One region of the Streptomyces sp. 891-h genome, then DNA from elsewhere that is predicted to be linked to it. Evidence: predicted binding sites of a transcription regulator. Region 1 holds the regulator's gene; the other holds the start of a gene.
The links. The regulator HrcA, encoded in region 1, represses chaperone genes, less so after heat shock. The targets are predictions, from matches to a motif close to TTNGCACTCNGNNNNNCNGAGTGCNAA.
Positions count from the first base shown of each region.

Region 2: a site for HrcA is predicted at 3,796-3,822, ahead of groL (chaperonin GroEL). Genes of this name have one in related genera too.

Region 1 is NZ_CP050693.1:5,146,682-5,158,467, reverse strand. Features, by position in the region: gene HC362_RS22530 (nitronate monooxygenase) at 1-960, opposite strand, end outside; gene dnaJ (molecular chaperone DnaJ) at 1,160-2,293, opposite strand; gene hrcA (heat-inducible transcriptional repressor HrcA) at 2,294-3,310, opposite strand; gene HC362_RS22515 (MBL fold metallo-hydrolase) at 3,554-4,336, shown strand; gene HC362_RS22510 (DUF3097 domain-containing protein) at 4,372-5,214, shown strand; gene hemW (radical SAM family heme chaperone HemW) at 5,273-6,496, shown strand; gene HC362_RS22500 (SpoIIE family protein phosphatase) at 6,574-8,493, opposite strand; gene HC362_RS22495 (response regulator) at 8,795-9,391, shown strand; gene HC362_RS22490 (long-chain fatty acid--CoA ligase) at 9,399-11,291, opposite strand; gene lepA (translation elongation factor 4) at 11,628-11,786, opposite strand, start outside.
Region 2 is NZ_CP050693.1:4,162,542-4,174,327, forward strand. Features, by position in the region: gene HC362_RS18215 (glucosyl-3-phosphoglycerate synthase) at 1-720, opposite strand, end outside; SAM riboswitch class I at 907-1,073, shown strand; gene thrC (threonine synthase) at 1,091-2,425, shown strand; gene HC362_RS18225 (MoaD/ThiS family protein) at 2,568-2,843, shown strand; gene HC362_RS18230 (cold-shock protein) at 3,367-3,570, shown strand; gene groL (chaperonin GroEL) at 4,006-5,634, shown strand; gene HC362_RS18240 (DUF427 domain-containing protein) at 5,738-6,073, opposite strand; gene HC362_RS18245 (GNAT family protein) at 6,174-6,827, opposite strand; gene HC362_RS18250 (TetR/AcrR family transcriptional regulator C-terminal domain-containing protein) at 6,878-7,912, opposite strand; gene HC362_RS18255 (FAD-dependent monooxygenase) at 8,117-9,247, shown strand; gene HC362_RS18260 (transglycosylase SLT domain-containing protein) at 9,506-10,084, shown strand; gene HC362_RS18265 (hypothetical protein) at 10,268-10,696, shown strand; gene HC362_RS18270 (sensor domain-containing protein) at 10,971-11,573, shown strand; gene HC362_RS18275 (VOC family protein) at 11,772-11,786, shown strand, end outside.

The DNA of each region.
Region 1 (11,786 bases):
CTGCGGGTCCCCCGCCTTCGCCGCCGCCCTGCGCAGGTCCGCCGTCAGATAGTGGAGCTGCGGATAGGCGGCGGGCGCGTACGGGCCGTGCTCCCTGATGAAACGGTTGACCAGCCCTCGCGCCGGGCGTCCGGAGAACGCCCGGGTCAGCTCGGTGCGGGTGAAGAGCGGATCGGTCAGCGCCCGCTTGTGCAGCGGATGTGCTCCGGACTCCTCGGTGGCCAGAAAGGCGGTGCCCAACTGCGCAGCCACCGCACCGGCGGCCAGGACGGCGGCGATCTGCTCTCCGCGCATCAGCCCGCCCGCGGCGACCAGTGGGAGCCGCACCGCCTCCCTGACCTGTGTGAGGAGTGACAGCAGCCCGATACCGCCGCTCCCCCGGTCACCCTGCGCGTCGTCGCGGTGGGTGCCCTGGTGTCCGCCCGCCTCTATGCCCTGCAGGCACACGGCGTGCGCACCGGCCGCCTGCACGGCCCGCGCCTCGGCGACCGACGTCGCGGTCACCATGGTGCGGGTGCCCAGCTCCGCGAACCGCTCCAGCGCCCGGGGGGCGGGGCAGCCGAAGTGGAAGGAGACGACGGGTACCGGGTCGTCGAAGAGGATCGCCAGCTTCGCCTCGTACGCGTCGTCCGTCATGCAGTCGGTGTCGCCCAGCTCCGTCTCGTACCAGGCGGCCTCACCGGCGAGCTGTTCGCGGTAGACGTCGACCGCGGACGGGTCGGTGGTAGGGGGCTGCGGCATGAAGAGGTTGACGCCGAACGGACGCCCCGTCAGCTGCCGGAGCTGCCGGATCTCCTCGTACATGGCCTCCGGCGTCTTGTAGCCGGCGGCCAGGAAACCCAGACCCCCCGCCTCGCTCACCGCGGCGACCAGCTCGGGACGGGAGACCCCGCCTGCCATCGGCGCCTGGATGACGGGATGCGCAGTCAGCTCGGAGATCGAGGGCGACGAGTTGGCCATGGCCACATCCTGTCACGCCCCCACCACGACCCGACCGCACCCATCCAGGGCGACCCCCGGACCCCCGGCCGGGTCAGCGGCAGCACCTCACCGCCCGTTGAAGGCATCCTTCAAACGGGAGAACAAGCCCTGCTGGCCCGGCTGACCCCACCCCCGGGGGACAACCCCCGGGCCCCCGGCCGAAACAAACAGCCGCCCCTCACCGCCCGTTGAAGGCATCCTTCAGACGGGAGAACAAGCCCTGCTGGCCCGGCTGGAACTGGCCCGTCGGGCGCTCCTCGCCACGCAGCTTGGCCAGCCGACGCAGAAGCTCCTCCTGCTCCGGCTCCAGCTTCGTCGGCGTCGTCACCTCCACGTGGACGATCAACTGGCCACGACCGCCCCCACGCAGGTGGGTGATACCCCGCTCATGGAGCGGAATCGACTGTCCGGACTGGGTGCCGGGCCGGATGTCCACCTCTTCCATGCCGTCCAGCGTCTCCAACGGCACCTTGGTGCCGAGAGCCGCAGCCGTCATGGGGATCGTGACAGTGCAGTGCAGGTCGTCACCACGGCGTTGGAAGACCGGGTGGGCGTTCTCGTGGATCTCCACATACAGGTCACCGGCCGGTCCGCCGCCCGGGCCGACCTCACCCTCGCCGGCGAGCTGGATGCGGGTGCCGTTGTCCACCCCGGCGGGGATCTTCACCGTCAGACTGCGCCGCGAGCGCACCCGGCCGTCGCCCGCGCACTCCGGGCAGGGGGTCGGCACCACGGTGCCGAAGCCCTGGCACTGGGGGCACGGCCGGGAGGTCATGACCTGGCCCAGGAAGGACCGGGTGACCTGGGAGACCTCACCGCGGCCACGGCACATGTCGCAGGTCTGCGCCGAGGTGCCGGGCGCCGCGCCGTCGCCGTTGCAGCTGTTGCAGACGACGGCGGTGTCGACCTGGATGTCCTTGGTGGTGCCGAACGCGGCCTCTTCGAGGTCGATGTCCAGCCGGATCATGGCGTCCTGGCCCCGGCGGGTGCGCGAGCGCGGGCCGCGCTGCGCCGCCGTACCGAAGAAGGCGTCCATGATGTCGCTGAAGTTGCCGAAGCCCGCGCCGAAGCCGCCGGCTCCGCCGCCCGCCGCGCCCGAGGCCGGGTCCCCGCCCAGGTCGTAGACCTGCTTCTTCTGCGGGTCCGAGAGCACCTCGTAAGCGGTGTTGATCTCCTTGAACCGCTCCTGGGTCTTCGGGTCCGGGTTGACGTCCGGGTGCAGCTCGCGCGCGAGTCTGCGGAACGCCTTCTTGATCTCGTCCTGCGAGGCGTCACGCTGCACGCCGAGGACCGCGTAGTAGTCCGTCGCCACTTATGACTCCGCCAGGATCTGTCCGACGTACCGTGCCACTGCGCGTACAGCTCCCATCGTTCCGGGGTAGTCCATGCGGGTCGGTCCGACCACGCCGAGTTTGGCGACTGCTTCGTCGCCCGAACCGTAACCGACCGAGACGACCGATGTGGAACTCAGTCCCTCGTGCTGGTTCTCATGCCCGATTCGTACGGTCATACCCGGGTCCTTGGCTTCTCCGAGCAGCTTCAGCAGGACCACCTGCTCCTCCAGGGCCTCCAGTACGGGCCGGATGGTGAGCGGGAAGTCGTGCCCGAAGCGGGTCAGATTGGCGGTGCCGCCGATCATCAGCCGCTCCTCGGTCTCCTCGACCAGGGTCTCCAGCAGGGTGGCCAGGACCGTCTGGATCGTGCCTCTGTCGTCGGCGTCGAACGCCTCGGGCAGGTCCTGCACCAGGGACGGGACCTCGGTGAAGCGCTCACCGACGACCCGGCTGTTGAGCCGGGCGCGCAGGTCCGCCAATACCGTCTCCCCGATCGGCGCCGGGCAGTCGATCATCCGCTGCTCGACCCGCCCGGTGTCGGTGATCAGCACCAGCATCAGCCGCGCGGGCGCCAGCCCCAGCAGCTCCACGTGGCGCACCGTCGAACGGGTCAGCGACGGATACTGCACCACGGCCACCTGCCGGGTGAGCTGCGCGAGCAGCCGTACCGTACGGCCGACGACGTCGTCGAGGTCGACGGCGCCCTCCAGGAAGTTCTGGATGGCGCGCCGCTCGGGCGACGAGAGCGGCTTGACCCCGGCGAGCTTGTCGACGAAGAGGCGGTACCCCTTGTCGGTGGGGATCCGGCCCGCGCTGGTGTGCGGCTGGGCGATGTACCCCTCTTCCTCCAGCGCCGCCATGTCGTTGCGGACGGTGGCCGGGGACACCTTCAGGTTGTGACGCTCCGTGAGGGCTTTGGAGCCCACCGGCTCCTCCGTCCCCACATAGTCCTGGACGATGGCGCGGAGGACTTCAAGTCGACGCTCGCTGAGCAAGGCGCACACCTCCCGTCCGGCCGCTGGTCTTCAGTCCCGTTCCTGGCGGTCTGTCTCTGGCACTCTTCGTGCCGGAGTGCCAAGTCCCTGAGCCAGTGTACGGCCGGTCACCACGGCCAGGGCAAGGGCCGCCTGATCGCAGGCCCGACGGTACCGCGCCACCGGGCCCCGCCCGCTCCTTTCGGTGCGCCGAGGGGCGGTGCGCCGAGGGCGCCGTCGCCGGGCTGCGGTTAGCGTCGTCCCATGCAGCCGTTCGGGGAAGACACCAGGCAGAATTCGTCGGCCGGTGACGCCGGCGACCGGCGCTGGGAGCAGCTCGCGCCCGGGGTGCTGCGGCGCAGACTGCCGCAGTGGGACGCGACGGTGGGCGCCGTCAGCGTCGAAGGCAGTGACGGCGGCGACGGCGGCGTGCTGCTGATCGACGCCGGGTCCTCGCTGCGGGAGGGCGCCGAGATCCGCGCGGATGTGCGGGCACGGCTGGGGAACCGGGTGACGCGGGTGGTCCTCACCCATCCGCACTTCGACCACGTCTTCGGCACGGCCGTCTTCTCCGGCGCCGAGGTGTACGCGGCGGTCGGCGCCGCCGAGCTGTTGAGCCGGAGCGCCGAGGTGCTGCGGGACGACGCCGTGGCGAACGGGCTGCTGGAGGACGAGGCCGCGGAGGCCGCCGATGTGCTGGTGCGCCCGCACCACGCGGTCAGCGGGCAGCTCACCCTCGATCTGGGCGGCGGGCGCGAGGCCGTACTGGTCAATGTCGGCCCCGCGCACACCGAGCACGACCTGGCCGTACTGGTGCCCGGCTCCCCCGACGTCGTCTTCTGCGGCGACCTGGTCGAGGAGTCCGGCACGCCCCAGGCGGGACCCGACGCGCACCCCTCACGCTGGCCCGCCGCGCTGGACCGGCTGCTCGCGCTGGGCGGCGAGGACGCGGTCTACGTACCGGGGCACGGGGCAGTGGTCGACGCGGAGTTCGTCCGGGCACAACGGGAGGAGCTGGCACACCGGTTCGCGTCGTACGGGATGTAGCCGCCCGGCACCGGGCGCGTAGCAGAATGTGCGGCATGCGCAGCAGCCGTTACGACAACCCCGACCTCACCCCTCCTTGGAGGCGGAAGCGGGCCGTGCCCGAGGTGGCCGCCGAGCCGGACCTGGTGGTGGAGGAGGTCAGCACCGGGTTCTGCGGGGCTGTCGTGCGGTGTGAGAAGACGGCCGAGGGCCCGACGGTCACCCTCGAGGACCGCTTCGGCAAGCACCGGGTCTTCCCGATGGCACCGGCGGGCTTTCTGCTGGAGGGGCGCACGGTGACGCTCGTACGCCCCCGGACCGGTTCCGGTGGCGGCGCAGCGGCCGCGGCGGCCGGGCCTCGGCTGACCGCCTCCGGCTCCCTGGCCGTGCCCGGCGCGCGGGCCCGGGTGGCGCGCGCCGGGCGTATCTACGTCGAGGGACGGCACGACGCCGAGCTGGTCGAGAAGGTCTGGGGCGACGATCTGCGGATCGAGGGGGTGGTCGTGGAGTATCTGGAGGGCGTCGACGACCTGCCCGCCGTCGTCGAGGAGTTCTCGCCCGGCCCCGATGCCCGGCTCGGGGTGCTGGTCGACCACCTGGTGCCCGGCTCGAAGGAGTCGCGGATCGCCGCCGAGGTGAGCGGGGACCACGTCCTGGTGGTGGGGCACCCCTATATCGACATCTGGGAAGCCGTGAAGCCGGAGTCCGCCGGCATCCGGGCCTGGCCTCGGGTGCCGCACGGCCAGGACTGGAAGACCGGGGTGTGCCGGGCCCTGGGCTGGCCAGAGAACACCGGCGCCGCCTGGCAGCGGCTGCTGGGCCGGGTCCGCTCCTACAAGGACCTGGAGCCCGCGCTGCTGGGCCGCGTCGAAGAACTGATCGACTTCGTCACCGTGTGACGGTGCGCACATCGGCCGCTGCCCCGTAGGACACCCGGCGGTGCCGGACAATGGGAGCATGCCCTCCGCACTTCCCGACGGCGAGCCCGTGCCCCGCGACGGTTCGCTGCCCCCGCAGGCGCTCGACGGCGCCGCCGGCCGCCCGCTCGGCTTCTATCTGCACGTCCCGTACTGCGCCACCCGCTGCGGCTACTGCGACTTCAACACCTACACCGCCACCGAGCTGGGCGGAACCTCCCGTGAGGGCTACGCGGAGCAGGCCGCCTGGGAGATCCGGCTGGCCCGCAAGGTGCTCGGGGACGATCCACGCCGGGTCGAGACGGTGTTCGTCGGCGGCGGCACGCCCACCCTGCTCCCCGCCGCCGATCTGGGCAGGATGCTCGCGGCGGTCAGGGACGAGTTCGGGCTGGCCGACGGCGCCGAGGTCACCACCGAGGCGAACCCCGAGTCGGTGGATCCGGACTACCTCGCCGAGCTGCGCGACCAGGGCTTCAACCGGGTCTCCTTCGGTATGCAGAGCGCCCGCCCGCACGTGCTGCGTGTGCTGGACCGTACGCATACCCCCGGGCGCCCCGAGGAGTGCGTCGCGGAGGCGCGCAAGGCGGGCTTCTCCCATGTGAACCTCGACCTGATCTACGGCACGCCGGGCGAGACGGACGAGGACTGGCGCGCCTCCCTGGACGCCGCGCTGGCCGCGGGGCCCGACCACATCTCCGCGTACGCGCTCATCGTGGAGGAGGGCACCCAGCTGGCCAGGCGTATCCGGCGGGGCGAGGTGCCGATGACCGACGACGACGTGCACGCTGACCGCTACTTGATCGCCGAGGAGCGCCTGACGGCGGCCGGTATGGAGTGGTACGAGGTCTCCAACTGGGCGGCCGGAGGCCAGCAGGCCGCCCGCTGCCGGCACAACGAGCTGTACTGGACGGGCGCCGACTGGTGGGGCGTCGGCCCCGGCGCGCACAGCCATGTGGGCGGCGTGCGCTGGTGGAACGTCAAGCACCCCGCCGGGTACGCGCAGGCCATGGCCGAGGGCCGCTCGCCCGGCGCGGGGCGCGAGCTGCTCACCGCCGAGGACAGGCGCGTCGAGCGGATCCTGCTGGAGCTACGGCTCAGCCGGGGCTGCCCGCTCTCGCTGCTCGCGCCCCAGGGTGCGCGGGCCGCTGAGCGGGCCCGGAAAGAGGGCCTGCTGGAACCGGGCCCGTACGACGAGGGGCGTGCGGTGCTCACGCTGCGGGGCCGGCTGCTGGCGGACGCGGTGGTCAGGGACCTGGTGGACTGAGCGGCGGGCCGGAGTTTCCCGGGGACCGGGGCGCAGCCGTTTCCCGGGGCCGGGGGCGCAGTCGTTTCCCGGTGCGGTCAGCCGTCGAGTACGGCCTCGGCCGGTTCCGGCACCCGCAGCACCAGCATGGCCAGGTCGTCGGCGGGCAGGTCGGGCGCGAAGGCGTACACCGCTCGGCGCAGGTGCTCGGCCGTGGCCGCCGCGTCCAGTCCCGTACAGGCGGCGAACCGGGCCGCGAGACCGTCACCGTCGTCGAACAGCCGGCGGCCGCTGCGGCGTTCGGTCACCCCGTCGGTGACGCACAGCAGGGTGTCGCCGGGACGCAGTGTGAAGGACTGGCACTCGTAGCTGACCTGCTGTGCGATGCCCAGGAGCAACTGGGGCCGCGCGGGCGTCCACACCGTCCCCGCGGCGTCCCTGACGAGCGGCAGCGGGTGCCCGGCGCAGGTGAGCGTGCAGTCCACCAGCCCGTCCCGGAAGGACAGTTCGCCGTAGACGACCGAGAGGAACCGCGCCTGCTCGCCCACCTCCCGGTTGAGCCTGTCCAGGGTCTCGGGAACCGAGTGGCCCTCCCTGGCGAGCAGCCGCAGCACGGGGCGGGCCAGTCCGGTGACCACGGCCGCCTCCGGGCCGTTGCCGCACACATCGCCGAGCGCGAAGCGCCAGCGGCCGTCGGGCAGCCGCAGCAGATCGTAGAAGTCACCGCCCGCCCAGGCGCCCTCGCCCGCCGGCTCGTAGACGAGCGCGGTGTCGAGCCCTGGCACGTGCATCTTCTCGCGGGGCAGCAGCCCGCGCTGGAGGATCTGGCTGATGTTCGCCTGGAGCGCGTAGCGGCGCGCGGAGAGCACGGCGAGCGCCACCCGGCGTGCGAAGTCCTCGACCAGTCCCAGCACTTCGTCCGGTATCCGCAGCAGCCCGGCGCGCCCGATCACCAGCGCGCCCACGGGGCGGCCGCCGACGACCAGCTCGCACAGGACCGAGGCGCCCTGCGGCGTACCGTCCGACGCTTCGCCGGGCCGGCACCAGGGGGACGCCTGGCCGGGCAGCACGCCGGCCGCGGGGACGGGCGGCTGTCCGGCGAGTTCGGCGCGCAGCTCCTCGATACGGCTCTCCTGCGCGTGCCAGACCCGGGCCAGCCGGGGCACCCGGGAGCGCTCGTCGTCCCGCAGCCATACGGCGCACCAGTCCGCGAAGCGCGGCACCATCAGCTGCCCGGCGAGCGAGGCGACCTTGTCCTCGTCGGTGTGCCCGGCCAGCAGGTCGGACGCCTCGGCGAGGAAGGAGAGCGCGCCGTTGCCGGTCCACTCGCGGTACCCGTCCGAGGGGGCGGCCGGGGCTTCGCCGGGGCAGGCCGCTCCGGGACCGGCCCCGCCGGGCGGGAACTCGCACGGCGCGGGGGTTCCGGACGGCGCGGGGAATTCGAGCGGCGGGAATTCGCCATACGCGGAGACTCCGGGCAGGCGCTCGCCGGGCGGGCAGTGGGACGCGATCGTGCCCGGCTCGTCCTCGTCGGCCGGCAGAGCGTGCGGTGCGGGACCGAGTTGGAACCATACGGCCTTACGGTCCCTGCGATAGCTGATGCCCCACTCCTTGGCCAGCGCCCCGACCAGCCGCAGCCCGTGGCCCTCCTCACCGTGCGCGGCCACCCGGCGGGCGGGGTGGCGGTCGGCGACCTCCGCGTAGACGACCCCGGCGGCGTAGCGGCACTCCACCTCGACCGAGGTGCCCGCGTGCACGACGGCGTTGGTCACCAGTTCGCTGACCAGTAACACCGTGTCCTCGGCGCAGGTGCCGCGCACGCCCCATCTGTCGAGCACGGCGTGTGCGAAGCCGCGCGCAGCTGAGGCCGCGAGCGCGTTGCCCGGCAGTTCGGTACGGATGGCGTGCGGCAGTTCACCGCCGGGCTGTAACGCATCCGACGGAGGTGCCGTGGCCGTGCTGTCCGCCCTGTGCTGCCTGTCCGCCGCTGTGGTGTCCGCCTCGTCCGCGCTGTCCATCGCACCCCTCCCCGGGCTCTCCCCCGGGCACTCCCCCCGGCCGTTCCCTCACCGCGCTCGGCGCGGTAGAGCAAGGGTGACAGAAGGGGCCCGGTCATACGCACGGAGTCACGGAAATCGTGGCCGAACACCGCCGTTTTCCGCTGTGAACGGTTGACATCGGGCAACCGCCGGGTACTCTGCTCGCCTTCCCAGGTCCCGTTCCCGGTCCTTGTCCAGGTCCATTCCCGGTCCTTTCCCGGTCCGCGATCGGCGCTCGGTGCGCGACCGGCCCGGAACCACGACAGCCAACGGGGCGGCAATGACCACAGAATCCCCAGCGCATACCGGCGGCGCCGGACATGACGCCGGCATCCTGCTCGTCGACGACATGGAGGACAACCTCGTCGCGCTGGAGGCCGTGCTCGGCGTCCTCGATGTGCCGCTGGTGCGGGCACGGTCCGGCCAGGAGGCGATGCGGGCGCTGCTGCGGCAGGAGTTCGCACTGGTCCTGCTGGATACGGCGATGCCGGGAATGGACGGCTTCGAGACGGCGCAGCGCATCAAGCGGTGCGAGCAGACGAAAGATGTCCCGATCATCTTCCTGACCGGGGACGAGACCGCGCAGGACGCCGGCTACGCCTACCGTGGCTACGCGATGGGCGCCGTGGGCTACTTGAGGAAGCCGTTCGACCCCTGGGTGCTGCGCACCAAGGTCGCGGTGTTCCTCGATCTGTACAGCAAGAACCGCCGGTTACGCCGACTGCTGGAGGAGGAGCAGCACCGGCTGGACGACTTCGCCGGCCGCCTGGCGGCGGTGGAGAGCCACCTGGCGGCCGGCGGTACGGCCGACACCGCCCGGCTGGCCCGCGAGGTCGCCGCGCTGGCCGAAGCGCTGGACGAGCTGCGCGGAGGCTGACAGCACCTCAGCGCTCCCGGGCGCCCTCGTACATCTCCTCGATCAGGTCGCCGAACTCCTTCTCCACCACCGGGCGCTTCATCTTGAGGCTGGGCGTCAGCTCGCCGTGCTCGATGTCCAGGTCACGGGGGAGGACGCGGAACTTCTTGATCGTCTGCCAGCGCTGGAGCCCCGCGTTGAGCTGCTCGATGTAGCCGTCCACCAGGCCGCGCACCTGTTCGGAGGTGACCACCTCGGCGTAGGGCTTGCCCTTGAGATCCTCGTGGTCGGCCGCCCAGGCGGTGATGGCCGGCTCGTCCAGGGTGATGAGCGCGGTGCAGTAGTTGCGTCCCGCGCCGTGCACCAGGATGTTGGAGACGTACGGACAGATCGCCTTGAACTGGCCCTCGACCTCGGCGGGCGCGATGTACTTGCCGCCGGAGGTCTTGATCAGGTCCTTCTTGCGGTCGGTGATCCGCAGATAGCCGTCGTCCGTCAGCTCGCCGATGTCACCGGTGTGGAACCAGCCGTCCTCCTCCAGCACCTCGGCGGTCTTCTCCGGCAGCTCGTGGTAGCCCTGCATGATGCCGGGACCGCGCAGCAGGATCTCGCCGTCCTCCGCGATCCGCACCTCGGTGCCGGGCACCGGCTTGCCGACCGTACCGGTGCGGAAGTTGTCGGTGCGGTTGCAGAAGCTGGCGGCCGAGGACTCGGTGAGCCCGTAGCCCTCCAGTACCGGGATGCCGGCGCCCGCGAAGAAGTAGCCGAGGTCGGGCGCCAGCGCGGCGGAGCCGGAGACGCAGCCGACCATCCGGCCGCCGAACGCGTCCCGCAGCTTGCTGTAGACGAGCCGGTCGGCGATGGCGTGCTTGACCTTGAGACCGGTGGGTGCGTCGGCGACCCCGGTACGGCGCTGGTTGTCCTGCGTCGTCCGCGCGTACTCACGGGCCACCTCGGCGGCCCACTGGAAGATCTTGTACTTGGCCGCGCCCCCGGCGCGCGCCTTCTGCGCGACACCGTTGTAGACCTTCTCGAAGATCCGCGGCACCGCGCACATCTTCGTCGGCTGGACGACCGGCAGATTCTCGATGATCTTGTCGACTCTGCCGTCCACGGCGATGACGTGCCCCGAGTCGATCTGTACGGAGATCAGCATCTTGCCGAACACATGCGCGAGCGGCAGCCAAAGGTACTGCACGTCGTCGCGGTGCAGCAGGCCCGTCTGCGGCACCGCGCGTGCCATGTACGACCAGGCGTCCTGGGCCAGCCGGACGCCCTTCGGCTTTCCCGTCGTACCGGAGGTGTAGATCAGCGTCGCCAGCTGGTCGGAGCGCAGGCCCTCCACCGTCTTGGTGATCGCGTCAGGGTGCTTCTCCCGGTAGGCGGCGCCGCGCCGCTCCAGCTCCGCGAAGCTCAGCACCCAGTCGCCCTCGGCGTCCTCGGCTCCGGGGTCCCCGTCGATGAGCACCACATGCGCCAGATGCGGCAGCTCGTCCCGGTGCGCGCGGACCTTGGCGAGCTGGTCGGCGTCCTCGGCGATCAGCACCCGGCTGTCGGAGTCGGCGAGGATGTAGGCCGTCTCGGCGGCGTTGGTGCTGGGGTAGACGGTGGTCGTGGCGGCGCCGGCGCACAGGATGCCCAGGTCGGAGAGGATCCACTCGATCCGCGTACTGGAGGCGATGGCGACGCGTTCCTCGGGGCGCACGCCCAGGTCCATGAGCCCGGCCGCGATCGAGAACACCCGCTCGGACGCCTCGCGCCAGCTGTAGGAGCGCCACTCGTCGGGCCCCTCGCTCTCGCCCGCGGGCCGGATCACCGGGTAGCGGTAGGCCTCCGCGTCGGGGGTGGCCTCGACCCGCTCCAGGAAGAGCGTGGCCACGGAAGGCGGCCGGTTCTCGATCAGGGACTGTGTGTCGCTCACGACATCCTCCGGGACCCGCGTCCTGCTTGTCGTCCTGCTTGGTGCTTGGCGTCCTGCTGCGTCCTGCTGCGTGCCGGCTCGCGCTTATTGACTCACGAGTAACTACTGAGCAGTGATCAGAGTAAAGGCAGCGGCCCCCTTACGTAAGGGGTCTGCCCTTACGTAAGGGGGCCGGGCCCCGAAGGGGCGCGGGGAACTGCTCCCCCAGCCTTCGGCCGGGAGGTGCCCCCAGCAGCCACAGCACACCGGCGGACTGCGACGCGCCACAAGCGGCAGCCGGGAACCAGCCCGCGCACGGCGGAGCACCCGGCGGAGTACGCCGCAGGCGACGGCGGACTACTTCTTCGCCTTCGCCTTACCGTCACCCGCAGCGTCATCGCTGGACAGCGCCGCGATGAACGCCTCCTGCGGCACCTCCACCCGGCCGACGACCTTCATCCGCTTCTTGCCTTCCTTCTGCTTCTCCAGCAGCTTCCGCTTCCGCGAGATGTCACC
Region 2 (11,786 bases), 980 kb from region 1:
GGCCAGCGCGTCGAGACCCACCAGCTCCAGCGTGTCGACCAGGATCGCCAGCTCCACCCCGTAGCCGACCGGGAAGGGCAGCCGTTCCAGCAGCGAACGGCGTGCCGCGTACTCGCCGCCCAGCGGCTGGACCAGCCCGGCCAGCCGCGGCCAGTGCAGGTTGAGCAGGGGGCGCGCAACCAGCTCGGTGACCCGCCCGCCGCCGGCCGGGCTGCCGGACAGCGGCCGGTCGTACATCGCCTTGACCAGGTGCACATCCGGCTCCGTCAGCAGCGGCCCGACGATGCCGGTGACGAAGTCCGGCGAGAACTCGCGCAGGTCCGCGTCGACGAAGCAGACGATGTCACCGCTGGTCGCAAGGAGCGAGCGCCACAGCACCTCGCCCTTGCCGGGCCGGGTCGGCAGCCTGGGCAGCACCTCGTCCCGGTGGATCACCTCGGCCCCGGCCGCCGCCGCGACCTCGGCCGTACGGTCGGTCGAGCCCGAGTTCATCACGACCAGCTCGTCCACCAGCGGCGTTGCGGCATCGCGGCGGGGCGAGGCCAGCTCGCTGCGGATCGTCGAGACGATGTCACCGACGGTGGCCTCCTCGTTGAGCGCGGGCAGCACCACGCTGACGGTGGTGCCGGTGCGGCGCTTGGCCGCCAGGAGCGCCTCCAGCGGCCGGTCAGCGACGCGCCAGGAGCGGCGCCGCAGCCATTGGCCCACTTCATCGAGCACGTGCGCGCCTTCCTGTAGTCGGTGGGGGTGATCCATGGGGCGGCGGTGATCCATCTCGCGGTTCGGACGTCCCTCTCAAGCGTGACCGCCGTCCGTTACAGTCTTGAACAACGCAGGTGACCTCCGCATCTCGGGGTCGCCGTGACAAACGCCCGAGCGGCTCCCTGCCGTCCGGCGCCATAGTGCAGCTCATCCAGAGGGGCAGAGGGAACGGCCCGTTGAAGCCCCGGCAACCATCCCGCGATCCGCGTGTACGCGGACGTCCGTGTACGCGGACCTCAAAGGCGAGACCGCCTCGTGGGGACGGTGCCAATTCCGGCCCGTGACGAGATACGCCACGGGGAAGATGAGGAGAAAGGGCCTCGCCTCCATGGCTGTGCAGACAGTTGCAGCGAACAGCACCACTTCCTCCGACGACGCCGGGACCTCCGGCGCCCCGTCCGGGAACACCTCCCACGACCTCGGTGCCGCAGTGGCCCTCTCCTGCCGCGAGTGCGGTACCCGCACCGAGCTGGGGCCCAGCTTCGTGTGTCTGGAGTGTTTCGGCCCGCTGGAAGTCGCCTACGAGCTGCCCACCGGTGACCCGGAGGGCCTGCGCAGGCGCATCGAGGCCGGACCCGCCTCGATGTGGCGCTACGCGCCGCTGCTGCCCGTCCCCGCCGACGTCGCCGAGAAGCCGAACCTGAACCCCGGCTTCACCCAGTTGGTCAAGGCCGACCGGCTGGCCGCCGAGCTCGGCGTGACCGGGGGCCTCTACGTCAAGGACGACTCCGGCAACCCCACCCACTCCTTCAAGGACCGCCCGGTCGCCATCGCCCTGGAGGCCGCACGTGCCTTCGGGTTCACCACCCTCTCCTGCTCCTCGACCGGCAACCTGGCCGGCGCCGTGGGTGCCGCCGCCTCCCGTGCGGGGCTGCGCTCGTGCGTGTTCATCCCGGACGGTCTCGAGCAGTCCAAGGTGGTGATGGCCGCGATCTACGGCGGCGACCTCGTCGCGATCGACGGCACCTACGACGATGTGAACCGCTTCTGCTCCGAGCTGATCGGCGACCCGCTGGGCGAGGGCTGGGGCTTCACCAACGTCAACCTGCGGCCGTTCTACGCCGAGGGCTCGAAGTCCCTGGCGTACGAGATCTGCGAGCAGCTCGGCTGGCGGCTGCCCGACCAGCTCGTCATCCCCGTCGCCTCCGGCTGCCAGCTGGTGAAGATCGACAAGGGGCTGCGGGAGCTGATCCAGCTCGGCCTGGTCGAGGACAAGCCGTTCCGGATCTTCGCCGCGCAGGCGGAGGGCTGCTCGCCGGTGTCCCGCGCGTACAAGGACGGCACCACCGCCGTCCGGCCGGTCAAGAAGCCCGACACCATCGCCAAGTCGCTGGCCATCGGCGACCCGGCGGACGGCCCTTATGTGATCGACATCTGCAAGCGCACCGGCGGCGCCGTCGAGGACGTGAACGACGAGCAGATCGTCGACGCGATGAAGCTGCTCGCGCGGACCGAGGGCGTCTTCGCCGAGACGGCCGGGGGCGTCACGCTGGGTGTCACGCGCAAGCTGATCGAGTCCGGCGCCATCGACCCGAGCCTCACGACCGTCGTCCTGAACACCGGTGACGGCCTCAAGACCCTGGACGCCGTGGCTCCGACGGCCCGGCCCACCGCCGTGATCAGCCCCAACCTGGCCGCTTTCCGCGAGGCCGGCCTGGCCTGACCGCCGCCCGGCCGGCCCTCCCGGCAGCCCGGCCGGCCCCGGCGAGCACCGGACGGCTGAAATCCGCCCCCCGGTGTTTAAGCGGCAGCGGGGCCGGAGCGCGACCCCGGGGTGCTTTTCCCCTTACGTTAGGAAGATCGACATGAGCGTCAACGTCCGGATTCCGACCATCCTCCGCACCTACACGGGCGGTCAGGCCGAGGTCACCGCGGAGGGCGGCACCCTCGCCGAGGTGCTGGCGGACCTGGAGAAGAACCACACGGGCATCAGCGCACGGGTGCTGGACGACGCGGGCAAGCTCCGCCGCTTCGTCAACGTCTACGTCAACGACGACGACGTCCGCTTCGAGCAGGGTCTGGAGACGCCCACCCCGGATGGCGCGGGTGTCTCCATCATCCCGGCGGTGGCCGGCGGCTGACCCGTTCGGAGCCGTTCGGAGCCGTTGGGTCCTGTCCGGGCCTGTCGGGCTCTGCTCGGTGCTGTCGGACCGTCGCCACCTGCGGTTCGACCTGGTGATCGCCCCTTCCGGGGAAAACCGGAGGGGGCGATTCCATGTGACGAGAGGTGGTTCGGAAGGCGGTAGAGTGACGGAAGTTCCCTCTCCCGCCGTGCGTCGAACGCAGCGGTGTGCGCGATGAGGAAGCGACAGCGCCACGACAACAACGGGCCAAGTTGCCGTTGGAAACCGAGTGGCAATTGTCGCGAAGGCTCCGTATGTCTGGCCCGACTTGCCCTGCTCCGGCCGCAGTTGAGGCATATTTCCGATCAGTCGTGCCCAGAATTCTCGTCCGATTGACCTGTTGCAGAGGGCGTCCGTGCAGATACATTCAGCGGCGGTCGACGCGTTCCGGCGCACGCCCCCGCTTGCCGGTGGGGGTGAGGTCTGACCCGGGTTCGCGAAGTGCGGGCTCGTGCAAGGGCCAGTAATAGGGGAGTTAGGAATGGCTCAGGGCACCGTCAAGTGGTTCAACGCGGAGAAGGGGTACGGCTTCATCGCGGTCGACGGTGGTGCGGACGTGTTCGTCCACTACAGCGCGATCCAGATGGACGGTTACCGCACCCTGGACGAAGGGCAGCGGGTCGAGTTCGAGATCTCGCAGGGTCAGAAGGGGCCGCAGGCGGACATGGTCCGCGTGACCGGCTGAGTGCCGCCGGACTGCGCGAGAGCTGGACACAGCAGAGAGGGGCCGCACCCACAGGGTGCGGCCCCTCTTCTGCGCCCCGAAGGGGCGCGGGGAACGGCGCGAGTGCCCCGAAGGGGCGCGGGGAACTGCGCGAGCGACCTGGGGGCACCTCCCGGCCTCCCCCAGCCTCCGGCCGGGAGGTGCCCCCACCGACCACCACCCTTCAAGGAGACGCCTTCGGCGTCGCTTGCACTCTCCATGCCCGAGTGCTAATCATTGGGTTAGCACTCTGCGAGTGAGAGTGACAGAGAAGGACCGGGTCGGTGAGGCCGCAGGCCGGGTGGGGAAGGAACCGCCGGGTCGCAGGCCGTCCGTCGCGGGCGCCACGCGGTCCGGAGAAATCCAACCCTCCCCTTGCGCTCGGCGCATGGGGGAATCCAGGGAGGACCAACCCACATGGCCAAGATCATCGCCTTTGACGAGGAGGCGCGGCGCGGTCTTGAGCGTGGCATGAACCAGCTTGCCGACGCCGTCAAGGTCACGCTCGGCCCCAAGGGCCGCAACGTCGTTCTGGAGAAGAAGTGGGGCGCCCCCACGATCACCAACGACGGTGTCTCCATCGCCAAGGAGATCGAGCTCGAGGACTCCTACGAGAAGATCGGCGCGGAGCTGGTCAAGGAGGTCGCGAAGAAGACGGACGACGTCGCCGGTGACGGCACGACGACCGCCACCGTGCTGGCCCAGGCGCTCGTACGGGAGGGCCTGCGCAACGTTGCCGCGGGCGCCAACCCGATGGCTCTCAAGCGCGGCATCGAGCAGGCCACCGAGGCCGTCTCCGCCGCTCTGCTGGAGCAGGCGAAGGACGTGGAGACCAAGGAGCAGATCGCTTCGACCGCCTCCATCTCCGCGGCCGACACCCAGATCGGTGAGCTGATCGCCGAGGCCATGGACAAGGTCGGCAAGGAAGGCGTCATCACCGTCGAGGAGTCGCAGACCTTCGGGCTCGAGCTCGAGCTCACCGAGGGCATGCGCTTCGACAAGGGCTACATCTCCGCGTACTTCGCCACCGACATGGAGCGCATGGAGGCGGAGCTCGAGGACCCGTACATCCTCATCGTCAACTCCAAGATCAGCAACGTGAAGGACCTCCTTCCGCTGCTGGAGAAGGTCATGCAGTCGGGCAAGCCGCTGCTGATCATCGCGGAGGACGTCGAGGGCGAGGCCCTGTCCACGCTGGTCGTCAACAAGATCCGTGGCACCTTCAAGTCCGTCGCCGTCAAGGCTCCGGGCTTCGGTGACCGCCGCAAGGCGATGCTGAACGACATCGCCATCCTCACCGGCGGCCAGGTCATCTCCGAGGAGGTCGGCCTCAAGCTGGAGAACGCCACCCTCGACCTGCTGGGCCGTGCGCGCAAGGTCCAGATCACCAAGGACGAGACCACCATCGTCGACGGTGCGGGCGACAGCGAGCAGGTCCAGGGCCGGGTCAACCAGATCCGCGCCGAGATCGAGAACAGCGACTCGGACTACGACCGCGAGAAGCTCCAGGAGCGCCTGGCGAAGCTGGCCGGCGGCGTGGCCGTCATCAAGGCCGGTGCCGCCACCGAGGTCGAGCTCAAGGAGCGCAAGCACCGCATCGAGGACGCCGTCCGCAACGCGAAGGCGGCCGTCGAGGAGGGCATCGTCGCCGGCGGTGGCGTGGCCCTGCTGCAGGCTTCCTCGGTCTTCGAGAAGCTGGAGCTGGAGGGCGACGAGGCCACCGGTGCCGCCGCCGTCAAGCTGGCCCTGGAGGCCCCGCTCAAGCAGATCGCGGTCAACGCCGGCCTCGAGGGCGGCGTCATCGTGGAGAAGGTGCGCAACCTGACCCCGGGCCACGGTCTGAACGCGGCCACCGGCGAGTACGTCGACATGATCGCCGAGGGCATCCTCGACCCGGCCAAGGTGACGCGCTCCGCGCTGCAGAACGCCGCCTCCATCGCGGCGCTGTTCCTCACCACCGAGGCCGTCATCGCCGACAAGCCGGAGAAGGCCGCCGCGGGCGCCGACGCGGCTGCCGGCGGTGGCATGGGCGGCATGGACTTCTGAGGAAGCTCGCCGTCTGATCGGCTGCCCACCGCCTGGGGCGGGCACCCTACGGGGTGCCCGCCCTTCGCTTGTCCGGTGGGACTTCGGGGGCACGGCCCCGGGATCAGCCGACCTCCACGTCCGCGAAGCAGAGGTACCCCTTGATCTCGGACACCTGGTCGTAGGGGTCCGGGTAGGACCAGGCGATGTCGTGGGCGCTGCCGTCGGCCAGCGACCAGTAGTCGGCGGTGCCCTTGAAGGGGCAGCGGGTGTGGGTGTCGGAGACGGCCAGCAGCTCGGTGCGTACGTCCTCGGGCGGCAGGTAGTACCGCACCGGGTAGCCGGTCTCGCTCAGCAGCAGCGGCCGGTTGCTCTCCGCCAGCACCCGGCCGTCACGCGCGACCACGCGCACGCGCTCGCTGCCTTCCTCGATGGTGATCGTATGCCCCTGTGCGGCCATGGCGCGGTCCTTCCTTCGGAGGTTGTCGGAGCCCGGGCTGGGCCTCGATGCTGAACTCGTCCTTGGTGCCCGGGTACGGACTCGGTGCCCGGATTCGGCCTCAGGCCCCGAAGAGTGCCAGGGCCGAGGTTTCCAGTCCCGTCATCTTCACCGGTACCGGGCGGTGCGTCTCCCAGTCGGCACGGCTGAGCCGTAGCCGTTCCAAGGTGCGGGCCCTGCCCTGCACGGCGACCGTCTGCAGACCGTCCGGCCGGTAGCCCAGCTTCTCCGACACCCGTCGCGAGCGCGGGTTGTCCGTCATCGCGGCGGACGTCATGCCGCGTGCGCCGAGCCCTTCGAAGGCCAGCTGCAGCACGGCCGCCCGCATCTCGGTGCCGAAGCCCTTGTTCTGGTGCGCCGCGCCGAGCCAGGAGCCGGTCTCCGCTTCCCGTACGACCGCGAAGTCGGTACTGCTCACATCCTGACGCCCGATCACCCGTCCCTCGTGCAGCACGGCGAGGCTCAGCGTCCACTCCCCGGGGCGCCAGTTCGCGATGGTGCTCAGCACGTGCTGGAAGCAGCCGCGCTTGCGTTCCTCGGGGTTCGCGGCGGTCCACGGGATGCTGAACGGCATCTCGGCGTCGCCGTGCACCTTGCCGGCGGCCAGCTCCGCCAGTTCGACGAGCGTACGCGCATCCGGAAGGCACAGTTCCAGTCGAGGAGTCGTCAGGCGCAGCCCGTACAAGGGCCATACGCCGGCTTCCGTGGTCTCCATGACGGGAGCTTGCCGAAGAGGGAGTGCGCAGGCGAACGAATTACGGTCGCTCACGGCCGCCGGCCGATGCGCCGCTCCAGGCTGTCGAGTACGGAGGCGAGGCCGATCTCGAACAGTTCGTCCAGGTGCAGGTCGTAGCCGTCCGTGCCGAGCGAGCCGACCAGACGGGTGAACGTCGGATAGGCGCCGGACGCGGTCAGCGACGCGAGGGTCTCCTCCTGCTGCGCCATCCAGGCGTCCTCCGTAAGGCCGGTGCTGCTCTCGGCCGCCGTCTCCCGCTCCCACTGGATGGCCAGCCCCTGGATGTGGCTGTAGAGCAGTACGTTCAGGTTGAGCACGGTCGCCGGGGGCAGACCGTGGCCGTCCAGCGCGCTGAGCATCCACTCCGAGTACGCCAGCAGGTTGGGCAGCAGCAGCGGCCGGGTGAGCGGACCGATCTGGGCCAGCCAGGGGTGCGCGCGGTGCAGCTGCCACAGGGAACGGGCGCCCAGTTCCAACCGGGTTCGCCAGTCTGCGGGGGCTTTGGCCGGGGTGTCGGGGGTGTACGGGGCATCCGGGGTGGCCGGGGGGTGGGCCGGGGTGTCCGGCGGTAGTTGGAGCTCGCCGAGAACGGTGTCGGCCATCAGCAGGACCAGCTCGTCCTTGCTGTTCACATAGCGGTAGGCCGCCATGGTCGCCGCGCCCAGCCGGGCCGCGACGCCCCGCATCGACAGGGCGGCGAGTCCCTCGGCGTCCGCGATCCCGATGGCGACGCGGACGATCCGCTCCCGGGTCAGCTCCCGTTCGGCCCCGGTTCCGGTCGCGGTCTGGGTTTCGATCGCGGCCGGGGTTCCGGTTCTCGTGCCGACTGGGGTGGGGCGCTGGCGTCTGGGTGCGACCACGGTTCCCACCCGGGGCCGGGCCTCGACCAGCCCGTCCTGACGCAGCGTGGCCAGCACTTTGGTCGCGGTGGCCAGCGCGACGTTCCACTCGCGGGCGATCTGCCGGGTGGAGGGCACCCGGTCCCCGGGCGCGAGCTCGCCGTCCGCGATACGCCGCCGAAGCTCGGCCGCGATGCGCGCGTACGGCGGTGTGAAGTGCGCCACAGTCGGTCCCCTCTTGTTGGCTGTACTAGAACAGAGGCTAGCAGCGCGAAGGGAGCTCGTGGTTGCTGCTGTCCTAGCTCAGCTGTGAGTTTCTGCCAGCTGGGAGCGGTTGGGAGGGGGGTGTGTACGGCGTACATTCAGTCGCGGGTCGCACGGTGACAGTGCGCGACCCGATGTTGCGTACGCCGTACCAAGGGAGACCCCATGCAGACCGTCCTCGTCTCCGGCGCCAGTGTCGCCGGGCTCACTCTCGCCCACTGGCTGCGGCGCCGTGGCTACGCGCCCACAGTCGTGGAACGGGCGCCCTCCGTGCGGACCGGCGGCCACGCCATCGACGTACGGGGCGTCGCGCTCGAGGTACTCGACCGGATGGACCTGCTCGAGGAGGCGCGTGAGGTCCGTACCCGGATGCGTGGCATGTCGATGCACGACAGCGACGGCAACGAACTGTGGCGCTCCGCCGAGATGACCTACAGCAGCGGCCGGCTGGACAGCGACGACATAGAGCTGCTGCGGGAGGACCTGACGACGCTCCTGTATCGGCGCGTCCAGGCCGGGAACGAGGCGGAGTTCCTGTTCGGCGACTCGATCTCGGCGCTCCGGCAGACGGAGGATGGTGTCCATGTCACGTTCGCGAGCGGAGCCCGGCGCACGTTCGACTACGTAGTGGGCGCGGACGGCCTGCACTCCGGAGTGCGCCGCCTCGTCTTCGGCCCCGAGGCCGACCATCTCCGCCATCTCGGCTCCCACCTGGCCGTCTTCAGCACGGACAACTTCCTGGGCCTCGACAATTGGCAGGTGTGGGTGCAGGGCGAGACTGCCAGCTATTGCCTGTATCCCGTACGCGACAACACCGAGCTCCGCGCGACCCTCGGCTTCATGTCGCAGTCGCTCGATCACGACTACCGGGACATCGAGCAGCAGAAGAGGCTCCTCGCGGCGAACATGTCCTCTCTCGGCGCCGACACCCCCAAGCTGCTGGAGGCCATGCGCACGGCGCCCGACTTCTACTTCGACGCCATGGCGCAGGTCCATATGGACGGCTGGACGCGCGGCCGCGTCGCGCTGGTCGGCGATGCGGGCTATTGCCCCTCGCCGCTCTCCGGCCAGGGGACGAGTCTCGCCCTGGTGGGTGCGTACGTCCTCGCGGACGAACTGGGCCGGTCCGCCGACCCGGCGATCGCGCTGCCCCGCTACGAGGAGCGCATGCGCCCCTATGCCGCCCTCAATCAGGCCCTCGCCACCGAGAACCCTGGCAAGGGTGCCTCCGAGGAGTCCCTCACCAGGGCGAAGAATGCCCTCACCCTGGGTGACGGCGGAGGCGAAGGCGTGTGAGGCCGCCCATAGGGTCCAGATCACTTACGTGGCGGCTTCGTAGGTCCGGGCTGCCGGGACTGGGGGTTCCGGGCCGTTGGTGCACCGTTTCGGGCATTCGGTACGAAAAGGGGTCGTAGGTCACATAGTTGTCGGGTGGGGGAGCCGGTTCCCAGGGTGGGTGCCAGGTCGCGATGAGACCGGGATGCACGCCCCCGACGGGCGCCCCTGGGACGGACGCGGCCGGAACGTCCCCCCACTGGAAGGCTCTCCGCTCGCATGCGTACTGCTCTGCGTTCCCTCAAGCCCACCCGCCGCCTGGCCGCTGCCGCTGTGACCGCCGTGGGCACCGCCGGTATCGCCACCACCGCCCTGGCCGGCACCGCCCACGCCGCCGGCGCCGGCAAGCACGAGGCCAAGCCCGCGATCGCCAGTGCCGCCTCCACCGCCCAGCACCTGACCGCCCAGGCCGCCCACGCCAAGGCCGAGCAGGCCCACGCCAAGGCCGACAGCAAGCAGGCCGGCGGTGAGGAGTACGCGGACAATCTGGACGGGTGGATCCGTGAGGCCCGCGCGATCATGAAGAAGCACGGGATCCCCGGCTCCTACGACGGCATCAAGCGCAACATCATCCGCGAGTCGGCCGGTGACCCGGGCGCGGTCAACGACTGGGACATCAACGCCCAGAAGGGCACCCCCTCCAAGGGCCTGCTCCAGGTGATCCAGCCCACCTTCGACCGCTACCACGTCGAAGGAACCCCCGACAAGCTCACCGACCCCGTCGCCAACATCGTCGCCGCCTGCAACTACGCAGCCGACCGCTACGGCTCCATGGACAACGTCAACTCCGCCTACTGAGCCACCATCGAGCTCAAACAGCACCCCGCATGCGAAAAGGAGCGGGTGGGAGAAACACCTCCCACCCGCTCCTTCCTGTTCTGTGGAGTATTCGACTCATCGGGCGGGGATGCCTGAAATGCCCGCCACCGATTGGCAGTTGCGGGCGGAGGACACCGCTCTCACGAGAAGAGGACGCACACCATGGTCGCAACCTTCCGTCTCCGTAACGTCGTTGCTGGTGTCATGGCCGTCGGGCTGATCGGTGCGGCCGCCGCGACGGCGACAGCGTCGGCGTCCACGTCGACTTCCGTGCCGACTTCCGTGCCGACGTCTGTCGAGGCGCCGACCGAATCCGCGGCCAGGACCAACACCGTCACGGCCGATCGGCAACAGGTGAAGCAGTGGGAGGAGTTCCGGCTGCACGGGAAGGTGACCGGCATCAAGGCGGGGACGACCGTGCACCTCCAGCAGAAGCAGCACGGCACGTGGAAGACGCTGCCGGGCACGTCGGTGGTCAATCGCTCGCTGGACTACTCGATGCGCGTGAAGCTCGGTATCAAGGGTGTGAACCAGGTCCGGACGGTGATCGCGGGCCAGCCGTCCAACCCGGTGACGGTGACGGTCCGCTGACGGCTGCCGTCGCGCGCCGGCGGCTTGCGCCGCCGCTGCTGTAGGTCCTGCTGGGGCCCGGACTTGGGGTAGTGCTAGGTACACCCCGGGTTCGGGCCCCAGTCGTATGGGACCGGGCCGCTGCCCCGGGGAGAGTGGAGGCATGACAACGACGACGCCGCACGCACAGCCGGGCTCCCCCTCCCTCCGGGACTCCCACCCGCGCCCGGCCCCGGCCCCGGTCCCGGCCCCGACGGCCTCCGGTCGCCCTCGCGGGGGTCGGTTCGGCAGGGAGGTGGGTTATCTCCTCTCCGGCCTGCCGCTGGGGATAGCCGCGTTCACCCTGATGATCGTGGGGTTCGCGCTCGGGGTCTCCACGCTCGTCCTCGTCATCGGCCTGCCGGTGCTGGCCGGCACGCTGGCCATGGCCCGGTATCTGGCCCGGGTGGAGGCGGACCACATAGCTGTCGTCACGGGCCGCCCGCTCCCCGAGCGCTGGGAGGACCCGGCATGGCGCGAGGCCGAGGCCGAGGCCGGGGCCGGGGCCGGGAGCGGCGGCGGGCGGTGGAAGGCGGTGCGCGATCCGCAGGCATGGCGGGACCTGGCACACGCGGTGCTCTCCTTCCCGGTGCGGGTGGCGACCTTCGCCCTCTCGCTGGTCTGGCTGGTGGGCGGGCTCGGTGGACTCACCTACGGACTGTGGTCGTGGTCGATACCCCGCGGCGACAACGACGGCGTGATGGACCTGGCCTTCGGTATCTCCGGGCGCGGTCCGGACATCGCCTTCAATACCGCACTGGGAGTGTTCCTGCTGGTCACGGCGGTGCCGGTGGTGCGCGGCCTCACGGTTGCGCAGGCGAGCCTGGGCCGGGTGCTGCTGCGCCGTGCCCAGGTATGAAGCGGCCCGCTGCCGGTCGCTCGCCGACCCTCTGCCTGCCGGTCTCAGCCGGAAGCGGCCTCTCAAGGGGCGAGACGGCCGAACTGCTGCCATCCTGAGGCGGCGGGAAGCTGCGACGGGCGGAGACGCCCCCCAGCCTTGGACACCCAGCAGCAGCACAGAGCAGCAGTACACAGCCCCGTCTGCCGGAGGATCCGTATGCTGACGACCGAC